DNA from 2 places in the Paenisporosarcina sp. P4_B8 genome. Region 2 is predicted to be linked to the other one. Evidence: a T-box and tRNA genes for the amino acid it is inferred to sense, from the RefSeq annotation. Region 2 holds a T-box; the other holds one or more tRNA genes.
What was found. A T-box is a leader RNA that pairs with one kind of tRNA and senses whether it is charged. The one in region 2 lies ahead of AC1DSK_RS10480 (valine--tRNA ligase), so its partner is inferred to be a tRNA-Val.
Positions count from the first base shown of each region.

Region 1: it has a tRNA-Val gene. The T-box ahead of AC1DSK_RS10480 (valine--tRNA ligase) is inferred to sense a tRNA for this amino acid. The anticodon was not compared.

Region 1 covers NZ_JBFUHX010000002.1:26,315-30,746, reverse strand. Annotated here, with positions in the region: gene AC1DSK_RS02235 (DNA-3-methyladenine glycosylase family protein) at 1-722, opposite strand, end outside; gene AC1DSK_RS02230 (thermonuclease family protein) at 901-1,512, shown strand; gene AC1DSK_RS02225 (2'-5' RNA ligase family protein) at 1,530-2,054, shown strand; tRNA gene AC1DSK_RS02220 (tRNA-Val) at 2,132-2,204, shown strand; gene AC1DSK_RS02215 (DUF5666 domain-containing protein) at 3,174-3,506, opposite strand; gene AC1DSK_RS02210 (IS110 family RNA-guided transposase) at 3,929-4,432, opposite strand, start outside.
Region 2 covers NZ_JBFUHX010000009.1:119,067-123,498, reverse strand. Annotated here, with positions in the region: gene AC1DSK_RS10495 (AbrB family transcriptional regulator) at 1-531, shown strand, start outside; gene AC1DSK_RS10490 (hypothetical protein) at 722-1,273, shown strand; gene AC1DSK_RS10485 (hypothetical protein) at 1,266-1,457, opposite strand; T-box leader at 1,551-1,776, shown strand; gene AC1DSK_RS10480 (valine--tRNA ligase) at 1,823-4,432, shown strand, end outside.

The DNA.
Region 1 (4,432 bases), on a different contig from region 2:
TTTTGCAAACCGATATCTGCAAGTGGAAATAAATTGGGTCTGCCCAATCCGAAAAGCAAAAAACTTCCCGCTGTCCATGGACCGATTCCACGATATTTCACTAGAGTCTCAATAATTTTTTCATCATCTTGATAAGAAAGTGATTCAAGATCCAGTTCTCCGTTTGCAATAGCTTTTGAAACACCGATTACATATTCTGCTTTTCTCGTACTGAATTGCAATTTCCGCAGATTTTCAACTTGAAGTTCCCCTACTGCAGCAGGATCAGGATACACCCATACTCCTTCCACTTGTTCGCCGAATGTATGAACAAATCGCTCTGTTAATGTATGTGCAAAGGATAAATTCAACTGCTGGTGAATAATGCTTTTCATTAAGGTCGCATACAACGAAAATTCCCGAATGATGGGTGTCCCCCGGTGTTCTTCAAATAGTAAAGCAAGGTTCGTTTTTGCAAAGTGTTCATGAATAGGTTCTAGGGAACGGTCGAAATGAAAAATTTCTTTGATTTTTTGGATTTCTTTATCGTCTTCAGGTCCTATTATTTTGAATGCAGGCTCAACGGTTGTCCCAAAGGCTTGAACCTTATATATTTTGCGCTCTTCAGTTGGCACCATTACATATCGCTTTTCTTTGTTTAAAGAAATTAATGGATCCATTGATAATCGATCGAGCACACGCTCGAAATTATAAGGGAAATCTAAATGAATAGTTTCTGTCATAGTCGTTTCCTTCCTGTTCGGTTATATTTAGTACATACATTTAGACAGTAAAAATCGAGGGATATAAATGAAAAAATGGTTGTGGCTCCTTCTCGTTCCAGTTCTCTTCGCAGGCTGTGATGTGAGTTCGAATTCTACTGATAAATAAACCAGTGCAAACGATACGATTCCAGTCGAATTGATTGCTGTCATTGATGGAGATACCATTAAAGTAAAGTATAACGGAAAGATAGAAACTGTTAGGTATTTATTAATCGATACTCCCGAAGTAAGACACCAAACACTTGGGAATCAGCCTTTTGGTGACGAAGATAGTGAACGGAATGAACAGTTGCTGAAGAATGTTGCTGTGTCTCTCAAATTTGATGAAGGAGACCGCTATGATGATTACGAGCGTCTTTTGGCATATGTTTATGCAGATGGACAATCCGTCCAAGAAATGTTGCTATCAGAAGGGCTTGCTCGTGTTGCCTATGTTTTCCCTCCAAATGATCGTTATGTAGATGCTTACAAAGAAGCTGAAGCAATTGTCCGTAAAAACAATTTGGGAGTATGGGAATATAAAAACTATGTAACTAAAAGAGGATTCGATGAAACAAAAGTTGAAGAAGAAAAAACAGAAGTAAATAAACAGCCGAGCGAATGCTTAATTAAAGGCAATATCAATCGTGAAAAAAAGAAAATTTATCACATACCAACAGGAAAATATTATGATCAAACAAAACCAGAAAAATGGTTTTGTTCAGAGCAGCAAGCATTGGATGCAGGATTTAAAAAATCTGGGGAATAACTAAAGGAGAAATGAATATGCAAGTACTTGTCTTAAGGTTTGATTACAAACTTTCCACAAAATTAGAGCATGATAGCAAAGACTTACACTTAGCTTCAAGACGGGGCAATGAAACGCAAATGCCTCCACATATCAGCCTGTTTTCTTTTGAAAAGATCAATCCGGCGACATTAAAAGAACAAGTAAACAAATGGATAGAACAACAAAAACAACTAGACATTTCTTTTTCTTCATTAGGTTTCTTCAAACAGAATGGTACTTTTTTTGCGGCTCCCGTCGTTACAAAAGAATTGGAGACGTTTCATCGGGAATTATTTTCATTAATTTCGCATTTACATACGAATGAAATATCTCCCTACCTGCCAGGTAAATGGGTTCCTCATTCTTCACTAATTAACAAAGTTCCTCTCACCGCGTGGGGTCCGCTTTTCCAGAGAGCCAGCTTAGCGTTTGAACCGCAATCAGGCAAGGCGGTCGCGATAGAATGCTGGTCGATTGTAAATGGACATGCACAAACTGAATGGACATATTTTTTAAAGTAATTTATTCGCAAATTTCTTCACTAGGTCATTGACTATTAGCCTATGAACGATATAATAGAATTTGTCCTAGTAAAAACGATCTTGTAGCTCAGCTGGGAGAGCGCCACCTTGACAGGGTGGAGGTCGCTGGTTCGAGCCCAGTCGGGATCATTGGGTGCCAAACCCGCAGGAAACCTTTAGGAACAAGGGTTTCTCCAAAAAAGCATCATCTCTTAGGAGGTGGTGCTTTTTCTATTTCTAAAGATATGGGTTGTAATATGGGTTGCGATTTTCAAAAAAAGTACACTCAGAAGAACGTGCTTTTATATTGTTTTCAACTCTTCTTTTCCTTAATGACCTTCACACTGCCAGTGTGAGTGCCAAGTAAGTCTAAATTTGATGATTACCGATATAATAAGGTTTATTTAGTATTCCTTTCGGTTTCATTCGGTATTTACCAAATCCTGCTGGTTTCTTTGAATTCATCTAATTCCTCCAATTTCCCAATTTTCTTCTTCAACTAACCTGCCCCGTTAGTACAATAAAAAAGATGATTTTCAGTTAGTTGAAGAAGAAATGCGTTCAGTAACATATCTATTCTATCGCTGAACGAGTGTGCTGCATTAACAGTAGGTTGACATAACACCAGGATCAGGAAGTGATCATTTTCGGTCAAAAACCATTAGTCTTCCATATTGGGGAATCATAAGCATTTTCTCTTAAGAATTTTACAAACATAAAAAGAAGTCGCCCAAAACAATACAGGTAATGAATTAGAAGCAAATGCATGTTCTCTTAAGAATCCTACAAACATAAAATACCTCCTATATAAAAATATGCAAGAAAATCCGAGCTTATTTCCTTGAAGAAAAAAAGTTTCCTTAATGCAACTATAGAATAACATATGCATTTTCCCTTGAGAATTCTACAAACATAAAAATACTTCCTGGAGGTAGTAAAAAAATGAACTGGCTTGAATGGTGTATGCACAACGCGTTGACATAACATCCGGATGAGGAAGTATTCGACTTCATTACTCCATAAGAAAAAGCCGCCTGTAAAGGCAGCTGGTTATTCAACTAAAGCACCCGTTAGTTGAATACAACATTATTTCTTCTGGACATATCTTAATCTTCATTCTTAACTATATACAACAAATACAGAGATTTTTTCAGCAATCTTTTCATCTGCTTCTTGATTTTCTAACCATACTTCCACGTTGTCTCCCACTTCTAATTTGTCGAAGCTATTTCTTGTACCTTCAAATTCTGTATCATCATTAATAAAAATTTCATAAACAGGATACTCAGCTTCTGGGTCATCTCCAAATACTTCAATTTTTATGCTATTTTCTCCGATCTCATAAATACTGCCTTCGATATCGTTTGAATTAACCGGGTTACAACCACCCAATGCAAATAACGTAATTAAAAGAGTGATAACATGCCTTTTCATCCAAGAAATCTTCTTCAATTCACATCTCCCCCTGTTTTATCATATTATTTTCTTTATTSAACTAACCTCCCTCTATAAATATTGATGTATCAACGGTTTGCACCACTTCATAATGTAGAAAAAATATTTTTCATCTAATTTATAAACATTATCTTGAATTTCTTGTTTTTATTACCAAATAGAGCGTACGCTTCGCTAAAACTAATGGAAATCATTAGCTTTTTTCTCCACTATGTGATGCACAATGGATCTCTGCGAAACTTATGATGACGGACCCTCCYATGTCTCTTAGCGTCAATTGCGCTTACATTCCTTCGTTCGGTCTATTCATAAGGCAGAGGCCTGCTTAGCTGCCCCGGGGACTCGTGGTCTTAGTTTAGTTATGATGCTGGCTTCTCCGTGTCATCCTTCTGGTTATAGGTCTCGATGATAAGAAATGTTTACGCTGTCTCTGCGAGACAGTAGAGATCCTTCATCATATATTGCTCATTAAAATGGACTTTCTTTTTACAAATACCATGCAATACTTTTAGTAATTTACCGCAYAGGACCACCATCGACTGCTTACCCCGCAAGGGATTTTGTTGGCGTGTTGTGTAGTATTCATGAAGCCGTTTAAACGCTTCGTWATGACGWATGAGTGGGACGATTACTTTGAAAAGAATATATCTAAGTCTCYWTCTTCCTCGTTTGGAGATATGTTTTTGCCCMTTATGTTGACCAGATGAGTTTTCACGTAATGTCAATCCCGCTAGTTTAATCAATTGGCGTGGATTTTCATAAAGCGAAAAGCTTCCTACTTYTGAAAKTAAATCAACAATTGTTGCATCTCCTAAACCAGGAACAGAAGAGAGAAACTCAWATTCCATAGTTGTTTGTGCCATTTCGGCTAATTGACTATTCACAGATTCAATTTCGTTTTCTAATAAGCGATACTGACSTAG
Region 2 (4,432 bases):
ACTGAGTTGCCAACATTTAATGTTACTCATTTCGTCATAGCTGTCTTGCTTGGTACTTCCTTTTTTATCGCAATGAAAAAAATACATTTTCCTTTGCCTGAAATGATGGCCCCTATTTTATCAATGGCCATTGTGCAGTTCGTGACAGACCATCCAGTTATCGAAGTGCCTTCCATCGTATTAATTCTGTCTCAAATATTTGTGGGTGCTCATTTAGGCTTACAGCTCGAAAAAGTAAGAGATCAATTGTCGATACGATTGTTCGCAGCGATTGTGCTGACAAACTTGGCGCTTATTGCATTTTGTGGATTCGTTGCATACGTACTGACAAACATTCATCCAGTTAACACGTTTCTAGATTTCTTTATTAGCGCAGCGCCTGGAGGAATTGCCGAAATGTCCATTACAGCATTGGAAACGGGTGCAGATTTGTCGACCGTCACCAGTTTTCATTTATTCCGGATTTTCTTTATCCTGCTGATTGCAGGACCTGTGATGACGTATGCATTGAAAAAATGGTCGAAAGCCTGATGTTTGATAGTGAGCGGTTGCTTAGACTGACTTTTCGGCGTTGTCATCTGAAATAGAGCTGGTGACGTCTTAAAAAATAATGAACTACGTCCGAGAAACTTTAGGAACAATAAGAAGTTCTTCACGAAAGCATAAAGGCTCGTTCCCTCGCATAAAATCTTTCACATAGCTTTGTGAAGGAGGACAAGAAGTGAATCAAGTTAATTGGAAGCTTCAAGAAGTTTTTTATTTCCCGGAAAGTTTTGGGGTGCCAACAAATGCTTCACTAATTGAGGTCAAGCCACAAGTAGAGTTTCAGCAAGTTAAAGGAGTAAGCAGTTTATATGGAATTTACCATATTGCAGCACATGTAGCTTTCCAACCAGGTGAATGTGAGCACCACGGAACGTCTGAATGGGTTTCAATCGAGGACTTGGACATGAATGGGGAAAACGGCTACTTTGAATATGCGGTGCCTTTATTCGTGGAATTACCTCCAAATTATGTTCATGGCAAAGTAGAGCCTGAAATCCATCTGTCGGACGTAAATGCATCTGTCACCGATGAAAAAACATTGAAAGTGGAATGGAGCGTTACTTGCTCGTATGAACTTCCTGAACCACGGGAATCCTCTTCCGTAGAAGTATTCACTGAGCCTGTCAATTCCACTTCCGAGGAAAATCCGGTGGTCAAAGAAAATATAGCATTGCCATTCTTCCTGAGTGATTTAAAAGACGGCTACTCCGTCTATGAAGTTAAATAATATCTTTTTGAAATAAAAATAAGATGAAAATTAACAAGCACAGCAGCAAGAAATCGAAGGTCGTCGGGATGAAAATGGTACGGATAAGTTCGAAAACTGTGATCGGCAAAATGATGTCTTTGCAGTAGAAGCGGGTTCTTCGAAGCCACGGTGGAAGCAGATAAGGATTATATCCTCTTCGCATTGAGATTCCTCCTTTCAAAAATACTTGACGAGTTGTCGTGCAGTCCTATACAATAATCTCATCTTGGAAATACAATATGTTACAAAACTAAATAACAATGCATTGATTGGGAAGAGTAAAGTGGTGCTGTTTTCACAAGAGAGGGAACGTTTGGTGAGAGTTTCCGTTAACACACATTTGAATGTCGCCCATGAGCAGTTTCTGTGAACCTGTAGTAGCAGAAACCGGTTAAAAGCCGTTATATAAACTTGAGAGCGTGATGATTTTTTTGTCATCTGCGAATAAAGGTGGTACCGCGAACAACTCCTTCGTCCTTTTTGTGACGACAGGAGTTTTTTTGTTTTCAAAAAAAGGAGGAATCGATTATGACTGAACAAAAACCAGAACTTTCAACGAAGTATGATCCGAAGTCCATTGAACAAGGGCGCTACGAATGGTGGCTGAAAGGAAAGTATTTTGAAGCACAGCCTGAAAGCGGCAAAGAACCATACACCATTGTAATCCCACCGCCAAACGTAACAGGTAAATTACACTTGGGCCATGCTTGGGACACAACACTTCAAGATATTTTAATCCGCATGAAACGCATGCAAGGATATGATGCACTATGGTTGCCAGGAATGGACCATGCAGGTATTGCGACACAGGCAAAAGTAGAAGAAAAACTTCGTTCTGAAGGTAAGTCACGTTACGATTTAGGACGTGATGAATTTGTTAAAGAGACTTGGAAATGGAAAGAAGAATATGCAGGTCATATTCGTACGCAGTGGTCAAAAATTGGATTAGGTCTTGATTACTCACGTGAACGTTTTACACTCGATGATGGCTTATCAAATGCTGTTAAAGAAGTATTCGTTAAGCTTTACAACAAAGGGCTTATTTATCGCGGCGAACGTATCATCAACTGGGATCCAGCAACGAAAACAGCGTTATCTGATATCGAAGTAATCCATCAAGACGTACAGGGTGCTTTCTATCATATGCGATACCCGCTAACAGATGGCACGGGTCATATTGAAGTTGCGACAACTCGACCGGAAACGATGCTGGGGGATACTGCAGTAGCAGTTCACCCGAAAGACGAACGCTACATGCACTTAATTGGTAAAACCGTTACATTGCCGATCATAGGACGCGAAATCAAGATCGTTGCAGATGATTATGTGGATATGGAATTTGGAAGCGGTGCTGTTAAAATTACACCTGCACATGACCCGAATGACTTTGAAATCGGTAACCGTCACGACTTAGAGCGCGTATTGGTTATGAAAGAAGACGGAACGATGAATGACAATGCGGATAAATATGCAGGGATGGATCGCTTCGAATGCCGCAAGCAAATTGTTGCGGATCTTCAAGAAGCGGGAGTATTGTTCAAAATCGAAGAGCATATGCATTCAGTTGGGCACTCAGAGCGTAGCGGCGCAGTAGTTGAGCCGTATCTTTCAACACAGTGGTTCGTAAACATGCAGCCACTCGCAGACGAAGCAATTAAATTGCAGCGAGGCGAAGACAAAGTACAGTTCGTACCGGAACGCTTTGAAAACACCTATATGCGCTGGATGGAGAACATCCGCGACTGGTGTATTTCTCGTCAATTATGGTGGGGCCACCGCATTCCAGCTTGGTACCACAATGAAACGGGCGAAATTTACGTAGGTCATGAAGCACCTGCAGACATCGAAAACTGGAAACAAGATGAAGACGTTTTGGATACATGGTTCTCATCTGCACTATGGCCGTTTTCAACAATGGGCTGGCCGGACGAAACAAACGAAGAATTCAAACGTTACTACCCGACTGATGTATTAGTAACAGGATATGACATTATATTCTTCTGGGTATCACGTATGATTTTCCAAGGAATTGAGTTCACGGACCAACGTCCATTTGACGATGTATTGATTCACGGACTTGTACGTGCTGAAGATGGACGTAAAATGTCTAAGTCATTAGGCAACGGAGTAGACCCGATGGACGTAATTGATAAATACGGTGCGGATGCACTTCGTTACTTCTTATCAACTGGTTCATCACCAGGGCAAGATTTACGTTTCTCAATCGAGAAAGTGGAATCGGTTTGGAACTTCGCGAATAAGATCTGGAACGCTTCACGTTTTGCCATGATGAACATGGAAGGCATGAAGTTTGAAGATATTGATTTAAGCGGAGAAAAATCTGTTGCGGACGCATGGATCTTGACTCGCTTGAATGAAACAATTGACCAAGTAACAAAACTGGCAGAGAAATATGAGTTTGGTGAAGTAGGGCGTGCCCTTTATAACTTCATCTGGGATGACTTCTGTGACTGGTACATCGAAATGGCGAAGTTGCCGTTATACGGTGAAGATGAAGATGCGAAGAAAATGACTCGTTCAGTGTTGGCATACGTTTTAGACAACACGATGCGTTTACTACATCCATTCATGCCATTCATCACGGAAGAAATCTGGCAGAGCCTACCGCATGAAGGCGAATCAATTACGATTGCTGCATGGCCGACTGTTAATGAATCATTGACGGACAGCACAAAAGCATCAAGCATGAAATTACTTTCGGATATCATCCGTTCAGTACGTGCGATCCGTGCAGAAGTACAAACGCCAATGAGCAAAAAAGTGCCGTTATACATCTCTGCTAAAGATTCAGAAACATTAGCAGTACTCGAAGCAAATGCGATGTACTTGGAGAAATTCTGTAACCCAGAACCATTGGTTTTAGGTCAAGGGATTGAAGCACCAGGTCAATCAATGTCAAGTGTCGTTTCAGGTGCAGAACTATTCTTACCACTTGAAGGCTTAATCGACGTAGCAGCTGAAACTACACGATTGGAGAAAGAGCTGGAGAAATGGGCGAAAGAAGTTAAGCTTGTAACAGGCAAACTTTCAAATGAACGTTTCGTTTCGAAAGCACCTGAAGCAGTTGTTGCAGAAGAACGCGCAAAACAACAGGATTACATCGAAAAACATGCAACC